2 regions of the Leptolyngbya sp. KIOST-1 genome follow, and region 2 is predicted to be linked to the other one. Evidence: riboswitches for the same ligand, from Rfam matches in the RefSeq annotation. Region 2 holds a riboswitch; the other holds the start of a gene.

Region 1 (12,152 bases), on a different contig from region 2:
CCAGCCCCCACGCATCTACCGGGACGGAGCAGGCCCCCAGACTGGTCACCGCATCGACCATGATCAGCGCACCGTGGGCTTTGACGTGGCGGTTGATGGTTTCCAGGTCGTTTAGCACCCCGGTGGAGGTTTCGCTGTGGGTGATGATCACCGCTTTGATGGCCTTGGCGGTGTCGGCCTCCAGCGCCGCTTTAAAGTCCTCCGGGTTCAGCGGCTTGCCCCACTCCGCGACGATCTCCTGGGTATCGAGGCCGTAGGCGCGGGCCACCTGGCCCCAGCGTTCGCCAAACTTACCGTTGTTGCCCACCAGCACTTTGTCGCCGGGGCTGAGAAAGTTGATGATGCCGGCTTCCATAGCCCCGGTGCCGCTGGCGGCCAGCACCAGCACATCGTTCTGGGTTTGGTGCAGCCACTTGAGGTTTTCGGTCACTTCGGCCATCAGGGCGCTAAACTCGCCGCTGCGGTGGCCCATGGGGTGCTTGGCCATGGCCATCAGCACCTGCTCGGGGACAGGGGTCGGCCCCGGAATCATCAGCATCAACTTGTTATCCATGGCTGCTACTACCCAACTCTGCGATCGAAGGAACAAACCTTCAGCTTATCAAGAAGGGTAAAGCCTGGGGCATTTCTTTGGCGTGTCGTAAGAACTGCCTATTGATGTAGCTCCTATTAGTTATCGTTTCATCGGTTATGCAGCGTTTTAACTTGCCAAAACCAACGGTCTATCACGGTTAATGCACTGCTGGTTAACTCGCTATATTGCTGCATAAGAGCGGCATGCTCTTGCGATCGCAGCCCTGTCTGCATCGCCATTAACCCCCCGCCGTTTGCCAGGAAAGCAGTGGGCTGATTCGCAAGGGGCGAAGATCGGGACGGCAAGCGGTTGGTTAGACTAGCAGGCAAGACAGGAGCCGGTTAGAGAAAGTAGGTTTGTTACACATCAACTGACAATGTCTCTCCCCCTTACGCTTCAACACCTGACGGTGCAGCCCATTACGCCAGAGGGCTTTGCCCCCTTTGGCCAGGTGATTTTCCCCAGCGCCGACGGTGCCCCTTTCGGCCCTGCCGACGCCCAACTCCAGCTCGATCGCGGCGTTCCCCGCTTTTACCTGATGATCCTGGAGGGCAGGGGCACCCGATTTCGCACCATTACCCGCCACCAGCGCTGCACCCAGTGCCTGGGGGCGCTGGAGGGCAGAGACTGGCTGATGGCGGTAGCCCCACCGGGAGCAGCGCAGCACCCCAATCCCCAGGACATTCGCGCTTTTCACATTCCCGGTCACTGCTTTATCAAGCTGGAGGTGGGCACCTGGCACGCGGGGCCATACTTTCGCCACCCCGCCGTCAGCTTCTACAACCTGGAGCTGAGCGATACGAACATCACGGATCACGATACGTGCAACCTGGGGCAGGTGTTTGGGCTGGAGTTTGAGATTGGTGGGCGGGTAAGTGAGTAGGTGGGTAGGCGGGGGGATGGGTAGATGAGTGGGTGGGCGGGTAGGTCAGCCTTTCCTACACATCTACACATCTACACATCTACACATCTACACATCTACACATCTACACATCCACTCACCCACTCACCCACTCACCCACTACCGCGCGATCGCTGCCTCCATCGCCAGGGGTGGCAGCACGTAGGCGGTGGCCTGCTTGATCGCAGGCGATCGCAGCCCGTAGGGCACCTTGCCTGTATCGGCCTGGGCGTACTGGTGGCAAAACTCGGCCAGGTCAGGGGCAGCCTGGCGGGGGGACAGGTCATTGAAGATAAACGTGAGCTTGCCGGGGGCGCTCAGGGCGGCATTGCAGGCGCGATCGCAGGCGGCCATGCAGCGCACAGGCTGCAGGTTGACTGTGCCGTCCTCCAGCTGAGGGGCTAGCTGGTCGATCAGGTGCTGGCCGCCGGTGGTGTTTTCAGCGCCAGCTTCGGCGGCGGGAAATTTACACAGGGCACAGACAAACAGAGTGGGTTGGGTCATAGTTGACAGGTTATGAAGAGAGAGACCATTGGGCAGCGCCAGCCATCGCGGTGGCGCGGGAGAGATAGGGACTGGTTAAGGCATTGGCACCGGGCTAAACTCGGCGGCGCGATGATTCAGCTGGTGAAAGCACTCCGGTGGGGGCACCGCCCACCCCTGCAAGCAGGTGATGTAGGGGGGCGAGTCGGCCAGCAGCAGCAACAGGGCGTCCTGAGCCGGGTCGTAGGTGACCAGGGCCTGGTCCAGTGGCTGTCGCTGATCGGGGTCTAGGCCCAACTCGCCCCAGCAGCGCTCTAGATGCGTCTCGCTGACAAAGCGAAGCGTATGGGATACGGCTACCCGTTCCCAGTCCACCGCTGCGGTAGCCTCTGCCACCTCGCACACCACCAGCCCCCGGCCCTGGGTCAAAAACCCCTGCCAGGCCGCGTGGCCAATGGCCAACCAGTACTCGCGAATAAACAGCGGCTGCCAGTCTCCCCAGCAGCCCTGCCACACACTTTTATGATTTCCCATGGCCTAACCTCTGAGCGGCTGGGCTGGGGAGATCGTCAACGGAAGCCCTGGACGCCAGTGCGCCAGGACAACTAAAACGCTATAGGCAGTCATCTGTACCTCGCAGATGGGAAAGGAACATCCATCGGCGGGCATTCTGACTTGCTCAACTTTGGACTTGCGATTTTAGACGCTGGCGTCACGTTCTACCAGAATCTAAAATTTGAGGCCTAAAATCAGCTCACAGCTGCGGGACAGTGGCAGATTCTCACTGCGCTTTCCCCGTTTCCTTCAGCGGCTGTTCCCCGCTGAAACCGACAGACCTGCATCCTAACACCTCAAGGTCAGGGCGATGGGCCGCTGGCGGAGATTCTTGACCTGGGACCGATCGCGGGGCTAGGGCGCCTGGCGGCGACGATAGGCCGCCATATAAACCACGTTGTCGCCAGCGCGGTGGTCACCGTGGGAGGCCACCAGCCCAGCGGCCTTGACCCGCTTGGCCAGGCCCACGGGCAGGGTAGACCCAGGCTCGGGGGGCACCCAGAGCTGTTTGAAGCTGACAATCAGCTCAGCGTCTGGGGCCCAGTCCTGCTGGCGCACCCAACAGCGATCGCGATCGCACCGGACAACTACAAAATCTGGCACGTGGTCATCCTGTCCCTTGAGACGAACCCGTGACCCTGGCCGAATTGTTAAGGAAGCCATAGCGCTGCACCTGAAATAGGCTAGCCGTTATAGACCTAACAATAGTTCATTTGAACTGATTTTTGAACAGGGTTTATAGAGAAGGTTAATTATGAATTCATTCTAAAAGATCTCGGGGAGGTTTGGGGTTAACGGGTAGTGCTCAGGGGTTAACGCTAGATTTAGGCAAGTCGCCGTCCCTACCCTCCAGCCGTGGTGCTCTGGCACCAGATTGCCCCACCCCAGATGGCTCCACTTCAGGCTGCCAGCCAGAAGCCATGGCAGACTAAAAAGATGTTGTTGGCTCCAGGTGTCTATGTCTGCACAGACTGCTCCACTACAGGCTACCCCACCGCTGGCCAGAGTGCTCCAGCGCCGCCGCGATCGCCTGGCCGAGCTACATCCAGGACCGGTGCTGCTGTGGTCGGGGCAGGCCGTAGCGCGCAACTTCCCCGCCAATGTCTACCCCTTTCGGGCCAGCAGTCACTTCCTCTACTTTGCCGGTCTGCCCCTGGCCAATGCGGCTATCCACCTGGAAGCGGGCCGACTGACTCTGTTTATGGATGACACGTCCCCCGAGGCGGCCCTGTGGCACGGGCCAACCCCCAGCCGGGACACCATTGCCGCCGAAATTGGGGCGGCGGCGGCATACCCCTACGACCAGGTGGACCGCTTCCGGGCAGAGGTGGCCCTGCTGCCCGCCCAGGCCAGCGCTGAGCCAGACCGCAGCCGGGCCCTGGTGGATGCCCTGGTGGCCCTGCGTCTGCACCACGACGATGGGGCGCTGGCCGAAATAAAACGCGCCGCCGCCGTGTCGGTAGCGGCCCACCGGGCGGGAATGGCCGCCACCCCCAGGGCCACTACCGGGGCCGAGGTGCGGGCCGCCATGGAGCAGGTAATAGTGGCCCGAGGCATGGCCTGCGCCTACAACAGCATTGTCACCGTCCACGGCGAAGTGCTGCACAACGAGCAGTACCACCATGCCCTGGCCGCCGGAGAGCTGCTGCTGGCCGACGTGGGGGCTGAAGCAGCCAGCGGCTGGGCCTCAGATATTACCCGCACCTGGCCGGTTTCAGGAAAATTTACCGCCCCCCAGCGGGATATTTACGACGTGGTGCTGGCCGCCCACGACGCCTGTATTGCGGCGGCCCGGCCCGGCGTCGAGTACCGCGACCTGCACCTGCTGGCCTGCCGCACCCTGGCCGCCGGGCTGGTGGATCTGGGCCTGCTGTGGGGCGACCCCGACAACCTGGTGGAGCAGGATGTCCACGCGCTGTTCTTTCCCCACGGGGTGGGGCACCTGCTGGGGCTCGACGTCCACGACATGGAAGACCTGGGCGACGCGGCGGGGTACGCCGCCGGGCGGGTCCGCAGCGATCGCTTTGGGCTTAAGTTTCTGCGCCTCGATCGCCCCCTGGCCGCCAATATGGTAGTCACTATAGAGCCTGGGTTTTACCAGGTCCCCGGCATTCTAGAGCCGGCCCGGCGATCGCAGCAGTACCGCGATACGGTGAATTGGCAACGGCTGGAGGCGTTTCAGGGGGTGCGCGGCATTCGCATCGAAGACGATGTGCAGATTACCCCGACCGGCTGCACGGTCCTGACCGAGGCCCTGCCTACCCAGGCCAGCGCGATCGAAGCCCTGGTTGGCCCGGCTTAGCCGACCAGGTGGTACAGCGCTGGGTTGCGGTTTTGGCATAGGTATTGTGCTGGTTTTATAAAGTCTTAGCCTTCCTGGGGCTGTCCCATCCCTCCGGTGGCTGATATGATCGCAGTGAGCCGTTTTTAACCATTCCCATGGATTCTGTAGATCTTTTGGCCCAGACCCAGCCCAGCCTGCGGGTGGGATTAGGGCGGGTGCTGGTTGTCGAAGATGAAGAGCTGATTCGAGAAACGGTGGCCCTGGGGCTGGCCGAGGAAGGGTTTGACATTTTGCTCGCCGAGGATGGTTTGACTGCCCTCGACATGCTGGGCGGCACCTCAGTTTCCAGCCGCACCAATCGTCCCGAGATTAACCTGGTGGTGCTTGACCTGATGTTGCCCGGCATGAATGGCTTGGACCTGTGCCGCCTGCTGCGTCACCAGGGTATTGACGTTCCCATTCTGGTGCTCAGCGCCAAAGGTACCGAAACAGACCGGGTGGTAGGCTTAGAGATTGGGGCCGATGATTACTTGACCAAGCCGTTTGGCATGCGCGAACTGGTGGCCCGCTGTCGGGCACTGCTGCGACGGCAGCGGGGTAAGGCTACCGTCGAACCGGACAACGTGCTCAGGTTTGAAGACATTACGCTGCACCCTCAGGAGTGTCGGGTTTTTCTCCACGGCGAAGAAATTAACCTCTCCCCCAAAGAATTTCGGATTCTAGAGCTGTTTATGAGCCAGCCGCGGCGAGTTTGGTCTCGCGATCAGATCATCGATCAGGTCTGGGGCCACGACTTCATGGGCGACAACAAAACTGTGGATGTGCATATCCGCTGGATCCGCGAAAAGCTAGAGGCTGACCCCAGCCATCCCCAATACCTCAAAACGGTGCGCGGCTTTGGCTATCGTCTGGGCTAGCGTCGTTGGGTAGAGATGTCGCGAGCATTTTTTCAGAATTGCAGGTCTCAGGGCAAGGTATTGGGTCCTGGAAATGCTTGCTTTGACTGGGGTACAGGGGAATTGATCGAGGGAGTAGACGCTTTATTAAGCAAGGCGGAGTGTTTACTCCGGGACGGTTTAACTTCGGCAACAAATAAACCTGTGGCTGAATTTCTCGTTTAGGCTATGTAAGCAGGGGTGCATAACCGAGCTGCGTGCCAGGGTCGAGGTCGTGGCCTGTGGTCGCTAAGGTTTACCTGCGGTTGCTTTAGACCTGGTATAACGTCATGCCGCTCACCGTTTTAATTGCGGAAGACGACGAGGGTACTCGCCTTTCGCTGTGTGACTATCTGGAACTTGAGGGTTACTCCGTGCTGATGGCCAGCCATGGAGAAATGGCTCTGCAGCAAGTGTTTAGCCATCAACCCCAGCTAATCATTACCGACATTGGTATGCCTGGGCTGGATGGCTATGCGCTGGTGCAAAAGGTGCGTCAGTTCCCAGCCTTTCGGCTGCTGCCGGTGATCTTTCTAACCGCTCACAACCAAACAAAAGACCGCATTAAGGGCTATCAGCTGGGCTGTGATCTCTACTTGCCCAAACCCTTTGAGCTTCAGGAAGTGGGTGCCATTGTGCGTAACTTGCTGGAGCGATCGCAGCTGATTCAGTCGGCGTGGATTCAGCAGGTGGCCCTGAGCACAGCCCAGCAACGCGCTATGCAGACCACCGATATGGTTGCCGAGGTACTTTCCCCAGGGGCTTCAGCCACGGCTATCGGGGCAGATTCAGAGGCGGCCGCGCCCTGGGGCGGTCCCTCCGCGGACCTGGCGGCAGATTTTACCGCGCGGGAACAGGACGTGCTGGCGTTACTTTCCGATGGGCTGTCCAATGCTCAAATCGGCGATCGCCTGTTTTTGAGCCCCAGAACCGTTGAAAAGTACGTCAGCAGCTTACTGCGCAAAACCGACACCAGCAACCGCTCAGAGCTGCTGCGGTTTGCCATCAGCCATCACCTGGTGCCCTAGAGCTGTCCTCAATTAGCCTCTGATACCCGAGAGTCAGGGGCTACAGCCCTAACCTGATTTTGTTGGGCGTAGCGCCGCTGATGGATAGCTATGGCCAGAACGGTTAGGGCGTTTCATATCCTCCTGAAGCGGTGGTGATAGGTCACTGCGCTAGGTCAGGTCTGGCCAGTCATTCTTAACAAAAATCCTCAAGAATTTACCGTGGTCCGCTTAAACCGAGTTCTGCTGCTGTTGCTGCTGCCGCTGGCCAGCTGCCACTGGTTTGTAGTTTCCGAATCGCTCCCCCCTGAGCCCTCGCCCCCTGAGCAGAGCGCTCCTGTCCCGCCCCATGTGGATACCCTGGTGATTCCGGGGCAGCGGGTTGGGCCTGTGGTGGCTACCACCAGTCGAGCTGAGCTGGCGGAGATCTATGGGGAAGCCGCCCTGGCAGACGGCTCGATTGCCATGGGAGAGGGCACGACAGAGGCCGGAACGGTCGTCACCCCTGGCCCTGACCAGCAGTTTTCGGTGATCTGGCAGGATGCCAGCCAAACCCGCCCCCAGTTGATCAAAGACTTTGGTCCCGCCTGGCAAACCCCTGAGGGGTTGGGGGTGGGCGTTCCCTACTCGGAGGTGGAATCCGCTCTGGGCGAGTTTCAGCTCTACGGCTTTGCCTGGGACTACGGCGGTACGGTGATGCTGGCGGGAAGTCATCTGGAGCGGTACGAAGGGTACCTCCTGCTGCGGCTAAAACCGGCGGACACAGCCCTCGATCGGCACCCCGAGGCCTACCAGTCGATGATGGGCGATCAGCTGTTTGCCAGCGACAATCCCCTCCTGGACCAGCTAGAGGTTGCGGTTGGCGAGATGGTGGTGTACTTGGAACCGCTGCCCTAGTATTGGCGGGCAGAAATATGGCAACCCTTGCTTGGGGTGTTGGGTGCTAGGTTTAAGGTTTTAGGAGTAGTTGGCTGACTTATGCCGCAGGGTACTAGCTGGACAGCCCACTGCGGGAGGGGTAGCGGCGCAGCAGCGCAAAGAAGCTCTGCCCGTTAAAGCTGCGGGGGTCCATCCGGCTGCCGGAGCGATCGACCGCCTGGTGGGTGGTGATGCGGCTGTCGGGGATGGTGGTTTGGGCCAGCAGCCAGGCCAGAGAGGCATACTGAGCCTGGGTATAGCCGCTGTGGCTGCGGCGGTTGTTCATGCCGTCGCTGGGGGTTTCCAGGGAAATGTGGTAGGCAAAGTTGTTGACCGAGGGGGGAAAGGCCGGATTGGTGCGGACGGTTTCGGGTCCGTTGGGCCCGTTGAATATCGAGTTGCCTGCGCCAAAGGCCCGCTTTTCGGGCGGCACAATGTAGTACACCGTGCCGTCGCGGCCAATCAGGGTGTGGTAGCTGACCTGATCCTGGTCGCGGGGGTGGTGGGTGCGAAACAGGTTGATCGCGCTCTGGGCCGAGCCTACGGTTTCATGCAGCACGGCGATGAAGTCGTTGGTCAGGACCTGACCATTGATGTCGGTGGCGAAGCGATCGCCGTAGTTGGAGGGATCGGCCAGGGCGGTGACCTGGCGCGGAGCGGTGGCCTGGGCTAGCTGCAGATGATCGGGAACGGCAAAATCGGTTGGGCCGGGCTGCAGAGCCTTGAGCGGTTGTAGGACCGTGTCGTTGGCCGTGGGCATAGGGGGAAGCCCCTGCACTGTTAACTGCGGCTGCAGCGGTCCCGCCGCTCGGACAGGGGACAACCCCAGGGTGAGCAATGCCACCAGGAGCCCCCCCAAACCAATCCAAATCCACCGACGAACCACAGCAACCTCCCCTAGCGCAACGGGCCAGCCTAGTTTTAACGTGAAATGGGCTCAACGGAAGCTCATTTGACAACAAAACGGTCAAAATTCTGGCCCTTTTTCTGAGCCAATCTGGGGCTAATCTGGGGCCATTTCAATCAGGATGCCCAGCGATCGAGGGCGCGCTTGCCCCCCCAACGGGCCACAATCTCGTCGTCGTAGTTGTCGGCGATCCGGATGACGGTAGTGACCGAGTGATTCAACCCCCGGCGATCGCAGGTTTCCCCCACCAGGCTGTGCTCAAACACAATGTCGTCTTCGGCATCGTAGGCAAAGCGCCCAAAGTAAATGCCGTTGTTTTCGCGCAAAAGGTAATAGCTCAGTTCAGCGGTGAGCTGAATGTCGGTGACCACGTAGGACCGGGTGGTAATCAGGGTTTCATCCTGATGCCAGGGCACAACACGGGTGGAGGCTACGGCGGATCCTAGGTTGACGATGAACAGGGGCTCGTCCTCAAAGACCACCAGCGACTCGCCAAATAGCTCGTGCATCCAGGGCAAAATTCGATGGTAAACCTCCTCCTGTCCGGGGGTTCTAAACTCCATAACATTCATAGCGAGGGGCAAACAGCAAAACCTCAGCCGTAGCTAAAGTCTTACCAGATTATCCTTAGAGCGGACCCAAAGAAAAGCTGTCCAGGTATTGTCTCATCCTCGCTTTAGAAACGGAAAGTAGGAAAATTTAGCCTAAGGATAGAGCACCACCGCCGCTCAGGCCAAGAGGTATGAATTCCTGCGGTAGGCTTGGGATAGTTCTGTCCTGAGCCTGTCTGCCTGACCATTCCCCTGCCACACCTACCACCCCCGTGCCATGGCCTGTATTGTGTTCACCGATCTCGACGGTACCCTCCTCAACGGCGAAACCTACGCCTACGAGGCAGCCCTGCCGACCCTGGCCAAACTCACCGCCCTGGGCATTCCGGTGGTGCCCGTGACCAGCAAAACCCGGCAGGAGGTGGCCCAGCTGCGTCAGGACGTGGGCCTGTACGACCCGTTTGTGGTCGAGAACGGCAGTGCCGTCTACATTCCCACCGACCAGACTCGCTTTGCCCTGCCTCCGGGCGACGACATTGACGGTTACCGGGTGCTACAGCTGGGCTGTAACTACGTCACCGCCCGGGCCGGGCTGAAGGCGATCGCCCAGGATCTGGGCCGTCCCCTGAAGGGCTTTGGCGACTGGAGCGTCGATCAGGTGGTTCAGCTCACCGGGCTATCGCCACAGGAGGCGAAACAGGCCAAGGCCAGAGAGTTCACTGAGCCCTTCATGACCCCCAAAAACGTGCCCTCCGATCAGCTGCGGGAGGCCGTGGAGGCGATGGGTTTCCAGGTCGTGATTGGCGATCGCTTTTCCCACCTGATTGGGGCCGAAGCGGGCAAGGGCAAAGCCGTACACCGGCTGGTGCAGCTCTTTCAGGCCCAAAATCCTGACGCTCAGACCATTGCCACCATCGGCCTGGGCAACAGCCCCAACGACCTCGATATGCTCGACAACGTTGACTACCCAATCGTGCTGCCCAGCGCCCACGGCCCCCACCCCCAGTTGGCCGACCGGGGCTGGCCCGTTGCCCCCGCCCCCGCCCCGGAGGGGTGGGCGATGGCGGTGGAGCATGCCCTGACCCAGATTGCGGCCTAGGGCGGGTCATCTTTGGGGTTGACAGCCCCTAGGTGGCTGCCAGGCCAAAGGGTGACAGGCCAAAGGGGGACAGGCCAAAGGGGGACAAGGTTAGTGGGGTGTCAGGTACAGGTTATCGGGTTTCAGGCCTGCCCTGAACCTGCCACCTGATACTTGCTCCCTGCTACCCTGCCCCCTGCTACCCTGCCCCCTCTGTTCCCTGGCTATATTTGAAGCTCCTGTAAATCTAGGGGCCAGGCTGGGGCGGCGATCGCCCCATTTCGGTAGGGTAGCTAAGCATGGCAGAAGCTATCGGCGATTTGCGTCATCTTGGGCAATCGCCTGGGCAACCTGAAAGCAACCATTCACCGGGGAAGATTGGCCGCTATGAATGTAAGTTGGAGTGCGTTGTTTACCGCAGCCCTGGCTATGGTGCCGCTGCTGTTGCTGGTGACCTCGGCCTTTTTCGCCCTGGAATGCCTGTCGGCCCTGCTCAGGCGGATTCCCGAATCGACCCCGGCTTCCCTGGCGGCCGATCGCTCCCTGGCGGTGTTGGTACCCGCCCACAACGAGGCGGGCGGCATTGGGGCAACGCTGGCTACCATTACCCCCCAGCTGCGGCCGAGCGATCGCCTGGTGGTGATCGCCGACAACTGCACCGACAGTACCGCCGCCGAGGCCCGTCAGGCTGGAGCCACCGTGATCGAGCGTCAGGACTTTACCCGGCGCGGCAAGGGCTATGCCCTCGACTTTGGCCTTCGCCACCTGGCTGACAACGCCCCCGACCTGGTGGTTTTTGTCGATGCCGACTGCACCCTGCATCCCGGTGCTCTGGCTGCCTTAGCCAGTCAGGCCCAGCGCACCAACCGCCCTGTCCAGGCGGTTTACCTGATGGAAAAGCCCGCTAATCCGGGGCTGAAGGATGGCATTTCGGCCTTTGCCTTTAAGGTTAAAAACTGGGTGCGCCCCCTGGGGCTGTACGGACTGGGGCGGCCCTGCCTGCTGACGGGCACCGGCATCGCTATGCCCTGGGCAGCGGCAACTTCCGTGAGCGTTGCCAGCGGCCACATCGTCGAAGACATGAAGCTGGGGCTGGATCTGGCCCTGGTGGGCTATGCGCCTCAGTTCTGTCAGGGGGCATGGGTGACCAGCCGCTTGCCCAGCGGCGACGGGGCCGCCACCACCCAGCGCACCCGCTGGGAGCACGGCCATCTGCAAATCTTTACCGAGTACGTGCCCAGGCTGCTGGGTCAGGCGGTCCGGCAAGGGCGTTTAGACCTGCTGGCCCTGGCTCTGGAGCTGTCGGTGCTGCCGATTACGCTACAGGTGATGGCGGTGGTCGCGATCGCCCTTCTGAGCCTTGGGCTGGCCCTGGCTGGCCTCAGCGGGCTGCCCGCCGCCCTGGCCCTGGCGGCCCTGGTCTGCCTGGTGACCGGCATCGGCCTGGCCTGGGTGGGCTACGGCCGCAGCGACCTGTCCCTGCGAGACATCCTGGCGGTGCCCGCCTACGTGCTGGGCAAGTTCTCGATCTTCTCCAGGTTTTTGACCAAGCCGGAACAAACCTGGATCCGCACCGAGCGCGACGGCTGAGTTCCCTGCCGTAGAGTGCATTCGCGCAAAGCGCAATTCACCGCAGGGAAAAACCTCCAGCAGCGGTACATTGCTGCGCGTCGGCAAAGCCTCGCCCATGGCGTTATGCACCCTACAGTTGGTTAAAGAACCTGACGGAGATTGGCCAGACGATTAAAGCTGCCGGGGCCGCACTCTTTCTCAAACTCTTGCACAATCCAGTCCTGGCGCTTGCCGATGCGCTTGGCGCTCTTTTGCAGGTACTCAAAGTACTCCAGCATCTGTTGGGGGGTGGGCCGGGAGCCAAAGATCGAGCCGAAGCACCAGGCATCCTTGGGCCACCGACCGCAGTGCTCCCAGAACGATCGCTCGGCCCAAGTGGGCGCGTTG
Region 2 (12,152 bases):
CCCTTTTCCCAGAATACTCAGCCCTGCGGCAGGACCTGATCGACGGGCTGATCGATGCCTATGCGTTTAACCTCAACCAGGGCAATGGCCCCCTCCACGGCTTTGAGACCGGCCACATTTTCTGGCAGGACGAGGACGGCATCCACGAAGCCGAAGCGGTGGGCGGCATTGTCGGCGGCGACGGGAGATCGAGCCAGTGGGTGACCAGCGGTCAGCCCCAGCCGCTCACCTGGTACGAAGCCAAGGGAATTTTAGATAGCGTGTTCCATCGGCTGGGGCTGGCGGTGGACTACCGCGCCGATCGTACCGACCCGCGCTTTCACCCCGGCCGCACGGCGTCGCTGTGGGTGCGGGGGCGGCTGGAGCTGGGTCGCTTTGGTCAGCTCCATCCCCAGCTGCGCCAGCAGCGTCAGCTGCCCGCCGAGGTGTATGTATTTCAGCTCAACTGGTTGGCCCTGGCCACCTGCCTGGTGCCGGTGTTGCAAAAGTCGGTCAGGTTTGCCCCCTACTCGACCTTCCCGGCCAGCGATCGCGACCTGGCCTTCTACGCTCCCCTGGCGGTGTCGGTGGCCGACCTGACCACCGCCATGACCAAAGCCGGGGGCAAGCTGCTGGAGTCGGTGGCCCTGTTTGATGAGTACCGGGGCACATCCGTCCCCGAGGGCCAGCGCAGTCTCGCCTTTCGCCTGATCTATCGCTCCCAGGAGCAGACCCTCACCGACGATGCCGTCGATCCGGTCCACCAGAAGGTGCGGGCCGCCCTGGAGAAGCAGTTTGGCGTCACCCTGCGCAGTTAGGCAGGCAGCACGGTTTCCAGCAGCGCCGTGGCCAGAAACGCAGCACCAATGCCGCAGATCACCAGACCAGCGGGCTGGATGGAAACGGCACTGGTTCGCTGGGTGAGCTGTCGCCCAACCCAAAAGGCCGCGATCGCGATCGCCAGCTGAATTGCTGTAAAGCCGATTAAATAGGCCACCAGCGGCATGGTCTGAGCCCCAAAAATGGCCTCGCCGTAGGCAAAGCCGTGGAAAAGCCCCGCGATCGCCGCCAGCCCCGCCAGCCCAGCACTCTGGGGCCGGTCTTTGCGAGCCAGCAGCAGACCAAAGCCCAGCACCGACCCGGCGATGATGGGTTCAGCCATCGGTAGGGTGATCTCAGCCAGGTGCAGGCCCGTGCCCACCATGGCGGTCAGCACAAAAACCACGGGGATGGCGATGCCCCAGGCGCTGACCGCCGCCAGCAGCCCCAGCGCCACCACAAAGGCCAGGTGGTCAAAGCCAATTACCGGGTGCCCCAACCCTGACAGAAACCCCTCGACAGCGGTGGTGGGCACCTGCCCCCCGGTTGGGTGGTGGGCCAGACCGGGCCGCGGCAGCAGCAGCAGGGCGGCGATCCCACCCACCAGGCCCTGACCGATCAGCGGTGAGCGGAAGGCAGCCCTGATGAACCCCAGGGCAGACATGCAATTATTCATCCGTACCTCGCAGACGAAACTAGAACTACAGCGGCGATCGGCGGGCATTCTGGCTCGGTCAACTTTGGATTGGTGATTTTGGATTTTGGCGCAGTAGTTTGTCAGCCAAAATCGACCATCTAAAAGCCAAAATTTCCTCACAGCTGCGGGACAGCGGCAGGCTTGCACTGCACTTTCCCCGTTACCTCCGGTGGCTGATCCCCACCGGAACCGACAGCGCCCAAGCATCATAACACCGGGGGAAGGTCGCCCCGCCGTTGGTTTATCAATAGTGACCTTGGGCGAATTGAGGGGATGGTGCGGCTCGAACCGCCCTATCGACGGACAAAGCCTTAACGGGATTGCGTTAGCATCAATCTGTCCAGGGACGCACAAGGCCAGGGACGCACAAGGCCAGGGACGCACAAGGGACGAAGCCTTAATGGGATTGCGTTAGCATCGATCTATCGGTATCTCGGTTAACAATGGTTTCATCGTCTCGTTTGGCCCGGCAAAGAGAAATTGTCGAAGTCGTGCTGAGCCACGGCTGGGACTACATGCGACGGCTGCTGGTCGGCGGCCAGGCCGATGAGCCCGAGCTACCGCCCCCGGCCGTGCTGCGCAACATTTTGACTGACCTGGGGCCGGTGTACGTCAAGCTGGGGCAGCTGTTGAGCACCCGCCCCGACCTCATGCCCCCGGCCTACATTGAGGAACTCAGCAGCCTCCAGAGCACAGTTCCAGCTGTAGACCCCAAAGAAATCGAAATTCACATTCGCCAGTCCCTCGCGGCTGCCCCAGAGGAGCTGTTTGAGCGGCTTGAGTACCACGCGATCGCCGCAGGTTCGATCGCCCAAACCCACAAGGCGGTGCTCAAGGATGGTCGCCAGGTAGCGCTCAAGGTGCAACGCCCCGGCATTGAGCGCCAGGTCGATCGCGACATGACGTTGATTCGCGACATTGCCAGGCTGGTGTCGGCTACCCAGTTTGGCCAGCGCTACAACGTAGTCGAACTGGCCGAAGAATTTGCCGATGCCCTCAACGCCGAACTCGACTTCACCACCGAGGCTACCTATACCGATCAGCTGCGGCTCAACCTATCCAAAAGCGCCTGGTACGATGCTGGAAAGCTCATCGTGCCGGAGATCTACTGGGAACTCACCAACTCCAAAATTATGGCGATGGAGTGGCTGGAGGGCACTCCCCTGCTCAAGGCCGACCTGCGGGCCGAAGATGTCCACAGCAACAGCCTGGGACTACGAGCCCAGGCCACAACGTTGCTGTTTCGAGCCTTCTTTAAGCAGTATTTCGTCGATGGCTTCTTTCACGCCGACCCTCACCCCGGCAACATTTTTTACTTAGAAGACGGTCGCTTGGCCCTGCTGGACTGCGGCATGATGGGCCATATGGATCCACGTACCCGCACAACCATGACGGAGATGGTGCTGGCCATTGTCAATTGCGACGCCCAGCGCTGTGCCCAGCTCACTTTGCAGCTGGCCGAACCTCTCAAGCCCGTGAACCTGGCTCGGCTGGAGAGCGACTACACTCGCCTGCTGGGTCGCTATTACGGCCTCAGCCTAGAGCAGATCAACACCGCCGAAATTTTTGGCGAAATTTTGGCGGCAGGCATTCGCAACAACCTGCGCTGGCCTGCCAATGTGGGGCTATTTACCAAATCGCTGGCCAACCTGGAGGGGGCGGCTCGCCAGTTTAACCCCGGTGTGAACCTGATCGACGAAGTGCGCCCGCTGATGGCTGATTTGTTCCGGCAGCAGCTGGTCGGTGACGATCCGCTGCTGGCGCTGCTGCGCACGGGGTTAGAGTTTCGCAACCTGTCGCTCAGTTCACCGCGCCAGGTGGGCTTTTTGCTCGATCGCCTCAGCTCTGAGCAGCTCACCCTAAACCTCAAGATTCAGGGGGTGGACGACCTGCGGCGCAGCCTCGATGAGGCCTCTACGCGGCAGTCGTTTAGCATTGTGGTGGCCGCTTTAATCGTGGGAGCGGCGATCGTGGCTACGGGCCGCCAGTCGCCCCAGGGGCAGATTCTCAGCATTGTTTTATTCGCGGCGGCTAGCTTCTTTGGCCTGTGGTTGCTGTTTAGCATTGTGCGCCCCAGGCGGCGACGGTAGCGATCGCCGCTGTTTAGAGTTTTGTATCTACTAGCTGACGCGGATCGGTCGATGGAGGATGCCATCCAGCCTGCACCCACAGGGCACGAGCTTCTAGAATGGGGCGATCGCCAGTGTAGCGATTATCGTTGACGTCGAGGCGATCGCAGGTCGCCCTACCAACCGCTGTGACTCCGTAAATTTGGATGCCATCCGCGCTCCAAATAAAATGGTCAGCCCAGTTTTGCTGGCGGGGATGAAACAGAGGCAGCATAGCCAAGGTTTCGCGATCGCGTCCCACAATGAAGTTATAGCGGCGTTGGTTGCAGCGGCTACAGGCTAACGCCAGGTTATGTAAATCATCTGAACCACCCAGTGATCGGGGATAGATGTGGTCAATGGTGAAACGGGCAGTACTAATTTTTTCGGGAGAGTGGCAGTACTCACAAAGGCGGTTAGCCCGCTGGCGCACCTGTTGTTTGAGCGCTGACGAGATGGGCATTACTGAGCCAGCAGCAGGGAGTTAAGGTAAGTGAATAAACGATCAAGCTCGTTGATAGAGGCAAGTTCGTTCGCCTCTTCAGTGGTGAGAACACCCAACTTATTTCTCTCAAGCAAATCTTCTAGCCGATTTTGAAGGGCATCGGTGAACCTAAAGAATCGCAAGTTATCGACGGTTTCTACCGTAATGCCGGTTTCCAGAACTGATTGAGGACTAACGACAACTTGGATCATAGGTGGGTAAACGCAGAAATATTGACTCGATCTGAGTTTTGCCTTTGTTCTATCTTAGCCAGGGTAGAGAGTTTAAAGTTTGGAGGCAAAAAGCCGGTTAAACCCTTTCCCTAGCCCTTCTGGGCTTTGTACTTATCCTTAAACAGGGCCTGCTGGGTTTTGTGGTCGACAATGGGGGCTGGGTAGTCGCCGCGATCGCCCGCCGCAATCTTCCCTGTCACGAGGGCTCCGGTATCTAATGACCTGAGTTCGGGCACCCACTGGCGAATGTATTCGGCCTCCGCGTCATACTTTTGGGCCTGGCTGGCGGGGTTAAAAATGCGCAGCGGTTTGGGGTCCATGCCGCTGGAGGCGCTCCACTGCCAGCCGCCGTTGTTGGCCGACAGATCGCCATCCACCAGGTGCTGCATGAAGTACTTCTCGCCCCACTGCCAGTTGACGATCAGGTCCTTGGTCAAAAAGCTGGCCACAATCATGCGGCAGCGGTTGTGCATCCAGCCAATCTCGTTGAGCTGACGCATGGCGGCATCGACGATGGGGTAGCCGGTGCGGCCCTCGCACCAGGCGGCAAAGTGGTCTTCGTTGTTGACCCAGGGAAAGTCTTTGAGGGGCGATCGGTAGGGACCATCGGCCAGCTCCGGGAAGAAATACATCACGTGCTGATAAAACTCTCGCCAGGCCAGTTCCTGCTGCCAGGTTTGCACGTTGTCGCGGGTTTCGTCGCTGCGGCAGCGACCGTAGGCGGCATCGGCGGCTGCCCACACGGTGCGAATGCCCACCGCCCCAAATTTGAGCGCCGCGCTGAGGCGTGAGGTGCCATCTACAAAGGGAAAGTCGCGCTGCTCATCGTAGGCGGCAATGGCGCGATCGTCATCGCAAAAGGCCTCCAGCCGCTCCAGTGCCCCCTGCTCCCCAGGCTCTACCGGAAACCCATTCTGCCAGCTAAAGCCCAGATTGGCGGCGTTGGGCAACTCGATGCAGCCAACCGCCGCCGCCGCTTTTTTTTGCCTGGCGTTCAGGGGTTGCAGCCCTTTGGGCTCCGGCAGTGGAGCCGCCTTAGCCCGCTTGATCCAGTTGCGCCAGAAGGGCGTGTAGACGGTGTAGGGATCCCCCGCCCCGGTGCGGACATCCCCCGGTGCGTGCAGCAGCTGATCCCAAAAAGTGGTGTGAAATTCAATACCGGCTTCCTTGAGCGCCTGGGCCACACAGGTATCCCGTTGGCGCGAGTAAGGCTCTACATCGCGGTTCCAGTAGATGGCATCGGCTTCCAGGGCCAGGGCCAGGGCCGGAACTTTTTGGCGTGGGTCGCCCTGGAGAATCAACAGCTGCCCGCCCGCCTCGGCATAGGCGGTCCGGAGCGCCTCCAGGCAGCCCACCATGTAGGCCACCCGGGCTGGGGCCACATCACCGTTTTGCAGAATGCCGGGATCTAGACAGAAGACGCCCACCACCTGAGGGGTGCGATCGCGCGCCGTCGTCAGACCCACATTATCGCCCAGGCGCAGATCGCGGCGGTGCCAGAACAACACTAAGTCGGCCATAGATGCAGCCCCAACAACCCCACACAAACGGCTCTAGTCAACGAATATTCAGTATAACGACATTGGCAATTGGGGTTGGGCAGCTTCTATCATGGGGCTGATTCTGTCCGCCAGTCGAGCTTATTGAGGAGAACAACCATGCTGCAAAACAAGCAAATCATCATGCGCACCTTCAACGGCTACCTGGACTTTTTAGCCGAAAGCCAGCCCTCAATCGCTCCCGAAACTGCCTGCCAGGTAGCCGCAATGCTGACCCAGGCCGAATTTAACCTTCAGCTCGCCGAAAACAGCCGCAAGGCCTAGGGACGTCATGCCCCTCTGTATTAAGCAACGTCAAAAATCGTTGCTGGAGCGATCGCCCCCCTTGAGAACCAAATTTTCACAAACTAAACTGTAAATATAGCTACAGTTTGCTCAGCAAGTTTGCCAATTTTCGTGCAACCAGGCTGAGGGTAGCGTCGCAGACGTATCGATACCCTTGACGTGGAGTTTGTGTTATGAAGCTGTCCTACCGTGGTGCCCAGTACGAAATGCAGCTGCCCCAGGTGCAAAGCGATAGTGTAGAAACCGTTGGCACCTATCGAGGGGCCCCGGCAACCTGGCGTCACCTGAACCGCCACAGGAGCCATCACCATGAGGTGGAAATGACTTACCGTGGCGTGAAATATAGCCAATCGGTCTAGGGCCTGTCATCCATTCTGGCCAATACCCCATTGTCATGGTCAATAGGGATGATTGATGACAGCCCCTGAGGCGATTCCTTTGCTATCTCCGCTGGGGGCGAGCTGACTGTCAGCCCGCCCTTTTTTGGGGCTGGAAAAAGTTGCCCCAGGAGGTCGCTCAGGCGAGAAAATACCTGGGCCGCCGCCTGAAGAGAGCGTTTGAGTCAAATTACTACGCAGCGACCATACCTGTGGCTACTACCTATCGTTTAGGATCCTGAAACCCATAAGCAAACCAATCCAATACCAATCGGTTTGATTACGAATCCCGTTCAGCCAAGCCGCAAAAAGGCAAGACAGGCTTCAGGTTTTCCCGTAGTATCAAGATTGTGTTAGATCTACTCACGGCAAGTCCTGGAAACCTTATCCCAAGGCTGTTCCGTGGGTTATAGATCGACGTAGAATCTGTATTTGACGAGAGGATAGCACCATGGCAACCTATAAGGTTACGCTGATCAACGAGGCTGAAGGGCTCAACCAAACCATCGACGTTGACGACGATACCTATATTCTTGACGCCGCCGAAGAACAGGGCCTCGACCTGCCCTACTCCTGCCGGGCTGGGGCTTGCTCCACCTGCGCCGGTAAAATCACCGCTGGTACTGTCGATCAATCCGATCAGTCCTTCCTGGATGACGATCAGATTGGTGCCGGGTACGTGTTGACCTGTGTTGCCTACCCCACCTCTGACTGCACCATCTTGACCCACCAGGAAGAAGAACTCTACTAAATCGTTGGCTGTTCCTGCTGCGGGCCACACCGTTCGTCGACACCCAGCGGGAATAGGTTTCTAACCTGAGTTTTTCCAGCAAAAAGGGCGATGCTTAAACCAAAAGCATCGCCCTTTTTTAGTGCTTTGAGTTGGCAGGTGACGCCGGGAGTCGCTGCGCTACTTAGCTGCAGCGACGCACTGTTCGACCAGGGCCGCTACTTTATCGACATTTTGCCAGCCCAGAATCTCAGTCACTTTCTTTTCCAGGTTTTTGTAGGAGCGGAAAAATTCGGCAATCTCGTCCAGGCGGTGGGGTGCGACATCATCCAGCGACTTGACGTGGGAGTAGCGGGGGTCCTCAGCGGGTACGCAGAGAATTTTCTCATCGCGATCGCCGCCGTCGATCATTTCCAGCATGCCGATGGGCCGAGCCGCAATCACGCATCCCGGAAAGGTAGGCTCATCCATCAGCACCATGCCATCAAGGGGATCGCCGTCGTCAGCCAGGGTGTTGGGCACAAAGCCATAGTCGTAGGGGTACTTTACCGACGAAAACAGCACCCGATCGAGAATAAATGCGTTTAGCTCTTTGTCGAATTCGTACTTATTTTTGCTGCCGCCAACAATTTCGACCAGCACATTCAGCAGTCCAGGCTCGGGCTGGGCTGGAATCCGGGATAGGTCCACAACGATACTCCAAGGAATAGTAAATTGACATTACAGAGTAGGCTACATGGCTGGAGCACTATTGCATACCAGGGCGTACCAAAGGGCACGGCGGCTTGGCTCCAGCAGGTGCCCTTCCGACATAGTATTCTACGGGGCAGCGACCCCTTTTCCGCAAGGTTTTGCCCGCTTAGGGCGCGTCATCAACTCTGGCAAACAAGTCTTCACTACCAGCGCCGCCACGCCCGGCCCCAAACCCAGGCAGAGGTTGTAACCCCTGACGCTTACACCTTCAGCGGTTAATGAAACACAGCCCCTGGCCTTTGGGCGGGGGCTGTGTTTTAAGGCACGACTCTAGACAGTCTCAGACCCTGGATAAATTCCTGGGCTCGCTCGTACCCTGGCTGGGGACCACAGCTGCGGATCGGAACTGTCTTAACGCCCTGCCGAAGTCGGAGCTGCAAAGGCAGGCGGCTGTTCTAGGTTGGCTGTAGCTGATGAAAAGTGGGCCACCATAAACAGCGGCAACGTCAGGGTTAGTACCGCAATTAATACGCCCAATACACTGGATGACGGACTGGGAGGTTCCCCCGGAGGGGTGTCAGGTTGACTGGCAGAATCCATACATTAATCACAGAAATCAGCAAGGGATAAACGCTTGAGGTTGGGGCATAGCCGCCAAAGCCCAAACAATCCCACATATCCAACCCTCGGGGCAGACCTCGGCTGAGGCCACCGCTATCGTGCGCTCATCATGGACGAGATTATCGACGACATCGAGGTGGAAAACGGTTCCATCAAAACCTTATGCAAGGTTATAGCAATCAATCCATGACATTGATCATCCCCAGGACTTAACTTGGGATAGTTTTAGCGTACAGGGTTTAAACCAATCCTAAATCTAGCATTCCCGACCGTGGGCAGAAATTACGGATATTACGCTGGGGTGAGGGGATGGGTGGGCGAGTGGATGGGTGGGCGAGTGGATGGGTGGGCGAGGGGATGGGTGGGCGAGTCGGTGAGTTGGTGAGGGGATGAGTTGGCGTACCTGATTATCACTCTCCACAATCACCCGCCTACCCACCTACCCGCCTACCCGCCTACCCACCCGCTTTACTTCCCTTGCCCCTCCAGCAGTGCGCGGATTGCCCGCAGTTCTTGCAGCATCTGCCGCATCAGCTCGTGGGTGAGGGTTTCGGCGGGGGGCTGAACCTGAATAGTGGGATGCAGACCCAGGACTTCTTCGGCAAATCGACGCACCTCCTGGGGCCTGAACTCCAGGGGCGCATCCTTGTCCCGGCGGATTTCGGGGTTGAGCTTGGTTTGGTCGTAGGGGGGGTTGAGAATGTCGGGATGGGTGTTGGCATAGCGGTACACCGAGGCCCGCGATCGATTGAGGAACTTTTGCACCTCATCTACCGACAGCAGCGGGGGGGGCTTGGCTGCCGCTGAGCTACCGGGCGTGGGGTAGGATGATGGGTCGGAGGAGGGATCAGCAAAGCTCGGGTCGGGGGTCATAGGGCCAGGTACAGCAAATCTGTGGCTACTTTATCAGGTTCGTCTGGACTCCAGCGAGGTCTGTAACAGAGCATGCCAAAGGACGATCGGGCTGGGAAAGGTGTGCTAAAACCGTGGCTATATAAATTTTGAGTAGGGCAGGAACTGGGGTGAAGGGCGATCACAAGCGGGCTAAGCGGCACATTCGGTGGCGAAATCTCTCGGGTTTAGCCGCGGTGATGTTTGGGGTAGGGGCCCTGGCCGGGTTGAGTGCGTCCCGCTGGTCGCCCAACCCGTCGCCAGGGGCTGGGGGCGAAATTGCGCCGGCCCTGCGGCTGAGCCAGGTTCCCCAGCCCCTGATGTTTAACGGTCGCCCTCAGCTCAGTCCCCTGCCCCAGTTTGAGGAGGTGTGGGAGTGCCAGGTGGCTGTGGTGGGTGGCTCCCTGGGAGGGGTCGCCGCCGCCGCCCACGCCATGGCCCTGGGTGCCACCACCTGCCTGATTGAAGTGGCCCCCTGGCTGGGGGGCCAGGTCAGCGCCCAGGGGGTGTCGGCCCTGGACGAGTCGCTGAGAATGCGCCAGGCCAACAACCTCTCCCCCAGCTGGCAGCGGTTTCGCCAGCTGATCAAACAGCAGGCGGCTGAGCTGCCTGTCTGGAGCCCCGGCGGCACCTCGCGACCGGTGACCGACATCAACAGCTGCTGGGTTGGGGCCCTGTGCTTTCCGCCCCAGGTCGGGGCCATTGCCTCCGAGCAGTTTCTGGCGTCGACCAACCCCAGTGCCCCCGCCAGCCGTTGGGCCACCATGACCGCCTTTAAAGGGGCCGAGTTCGACGCCACAGGGCGACGGATTACGGCGGTGTACGGGGTTCGTCGGGTGCCCAAAAACCCAAACCACAAACCCCTGGGACGGCTATCTGCGGAGCTGGCCGAATGGTATAGCTGGTCTCCCACGGCCGATTTCGATCGCGTCCCCGTCAAGCTCCAGCCTCCCGCCGGCGAGCGCATGATTGTGATCGATGCCACCGATACCGGCGAGCTGGTGGCCTGGGCTAAGGTGCCCTACCGCCTGGGCTCTGAGTCAAAGGCCACCACCGGCGAGCCCAATGGGGCGGCCTTTGACAATCCCGACTGTACCCAGGCCTTCACCTACCCCTTTGCGATTGGCGTCCACAATGACGGGGGCGACAGCCTGGCGGCGCTGTCGCGGCTGCAGCCCACCTACGCCCTCCACGAATATCACGGCATTTTCGACCTGGAGGGGTTCCCGTTCTTTGCGGGCAAGAGCGTATTTAACTACCGGCGCATCGTCAGTCAGACGCGCAACAACCCCTACACCAGCGCCCCCGCCCCCGGCGATATCTCGATGATTAACTGGAACCGGGGGAACGACTGGAACTGGGTAGACACCCCGCTGGTGCTTAACGCCGCCGCCCTGGAGGCCTCCGGGCAGCACCAGAACTGGTTGGGGGGGCTGTCTCAGTCAGCGCTAAAATTTGGCGAAGAGAATGCCCTGGTCTTTGCCCGCTGGATTCTCGAAACCCAGGCCAACCCAGACTATCCCCTCACTTACCTCTACGGGGACGACAGTCCTATGGGCACGCTGTCCGGGCTCAGCATGGTGCCCTACTTTCGCGAAGGGCGTCGCATTCTGGGCCGCCCGGCCTACGGCCAGGCGGAGTTCATGATTCGTGAAAATGACCTGCGCTACGACTTCCCCGGCCAGCGCAACTTTAGCGCTACCGCCGTGGGCCTGACCCACTACGCGATCGATATCCACGGCTGCCGCTACCGCAACTGGCAACCTTCAGGAGATGCTGTCAGCGCCCCCGCCCAGGAGCCCCGCGTCAGACCCGTACAAATTCCGCTAGAAAGCTTGATTCCCCAGGGGATCGATAACCTGCTGATCGGCGGGAAGGCCATGGCCACCACCCACATTGCCAATGCCTCGACCCGCATTCACTACGGCGAGTGGCAGGCCGGGGCGGCAGCGGGGGTGACCGCTGGTTGGCTGATATCGCCCAATACGCCGGTCAATGACCCGGCAGAGGTGATCCCGGGCGGGTCTATGGGCGTGCTGCAGGATGTGATTGGCCGCCAGGGCATCAGAATTGGCTGGTAGCGGCGGGATGCCACCGCTGCTGGGTAGGCCAGGAAAGCAGCGGGGCTAGCTCATCTCCGGCGAATTGAATAGCGCAAACACCTGTCGGCAGCAGCGACGTAGCCGCTCCCGGCAGGTGGGATCGGGGATGACGTCCCCTGAAAAGGCCCAGTCGTCGATCGTTGAAAGGCCCCAGCGTTTACCGCGATGGTCAAACCCCGCCAGGTCGAGGCCAATCACCCGGCGGGGGGCGGCGCAATCCTTGCGGGAATCGCCTCTGGACCCAGCACTCTGCCCATCCCCCGCCTCGGGATCGCTGTACAGCCGAATTTGCACCAGCAGACTGCGACACTGAAACAGCCGACTGACCCCTGGAAAGTGAAACCCAAGGTCGATGGAATCGGGATCGACCAGATCGCGGGTATCAGGATCGTTGGCCCAGGGCTTGAGATCGGCCCGGAGGTCGGGCAACTCTGCCTTGAAAAGGCCCACCACGGCGGCTATTTTGCTGGCAAATTCGATGCTGTTAGCCTGTTCTGCTGCGTTCACGCGACCTGCAACGATAGTAAAGGAGCTATAAGCATAGACTAGCGCTCCTGGCTGAACCGTCAACTGG

The links. Region 2 has a riboswitch for cobalamin ahead of NF78_RS23420 (HupE/UreJ family protein). Riboswitches for the same ligand answer to the same signal wherever they lie in the genome.
Region 1: another riboswitch for cobalamin. It lies ahead of NF78_RS27025 (hypothetical protein); the one in region 2 lies ahead of NF78_RS23420 (HupE/UreJ family protein).

The regions. Positions count from the first base shown of each region.
Region 1 is NZ_JQFA01000005.1:170,993-183,144, reverse strand. Features, by position in the region: gene NF78_RS27040 (pyridoxal-phosphate-dependent aminotransferase family protein) at 1-553, opposite strand, end outside; gene NF78_RS27035 (ureidoglycolate lyase) at 951-1,457, shown strand; gene NF78_RS27030 (DUF1636 domain-containing protein) at 1,596-1,979, opposite strand; gene NF78_RS27025 (hypothetical protein) at 2,055-2,492, opposite strand; cobalamin riboswitch at 2,601-2,805, opposite strand; gene NF78_RS27020 (hypothetical protein) at 2,868-3,176, opposite strand; gene NF78_RS27015 (aminopeptidase P N-terminal domain-containing protein) at 3,472-4,815, shown strand; gene NF78_RS27010 (response regulator transcription factor) at 4,953-5,714, shown strand; gene NF78_RS27005 (response regulator transcription factor) at 6,023-6,760, shown strand; gene NF78_RS27000 (hypothetical protein) at 6,962-7,636, shown strand; gene NF78_RS26995 (peptidoglycan recognition family protein) at 7,731-8,543, opposite strand; gene NF78_RS26990 (YbjN domain-containing protein) at 8,681-9,136, opposite strand; gene NF78_RS26985 (HAD-IIB family hydrolase) at 9,393-10,214, shown strand; gene NF78_RS26980 (glycosyltransferase family 2 protein) at 10,581-11,783, shown strand; gene NF78_RS26975 (DEAD/DEAH box helicase) at 11,906-12,152, opposite strand, start outside.
Region 2 is NZ_JQFA01000004.1:1,424,401-1,436,552, forward strand. Features, by position in the region: gene pheT (phenylalanine--tRNA ligase subunit beta) at 1-797, shown strand, start outside; gene NF78_RS23420 (HupE/UreJ family protein) at 794-1,474, opposite strand; cobalamin riboswitch at 1,496-1,704, opposite strand; gene NF78_RS23425 (ABC1 kinase family protein) at 1,939-3,585, shown strand; gene NF78_RS23430 (HNH endonuclease) at 3,599-4,066, opposite strand; gene NF78_RS23435 (hypothetical protein) at 4,066-4,299, opposite strand; gene NF78_RS23440 (FAD-binding domain-containing protein) at 4,410-5,840, opposite strand; gene NF78_RS31495 (hypothetical protein) at 5,979-6,143, shown strand; gene NF78_RS23445 (DUF4278 domain-containing protein) at 6,338-6,523, shown strand; gene NF78_RS23450 (ferredoxin) at 6,993-7,292, shown strand; gene NF78_RS23455 (inorganic diphosphatase) at 7,452-7,961, opposite strand; gene NF78_RS23460 (helix-turn-helix domain-containing protein) at 9,054-9,458, opposite strand; gene NF78_RS23465 (FAD-dependent oxidoreductase) at 9,608-11,557, shown strand; gene NF78_RS23470 (hypothetical protein) at 11,603-12,085, opposite strand.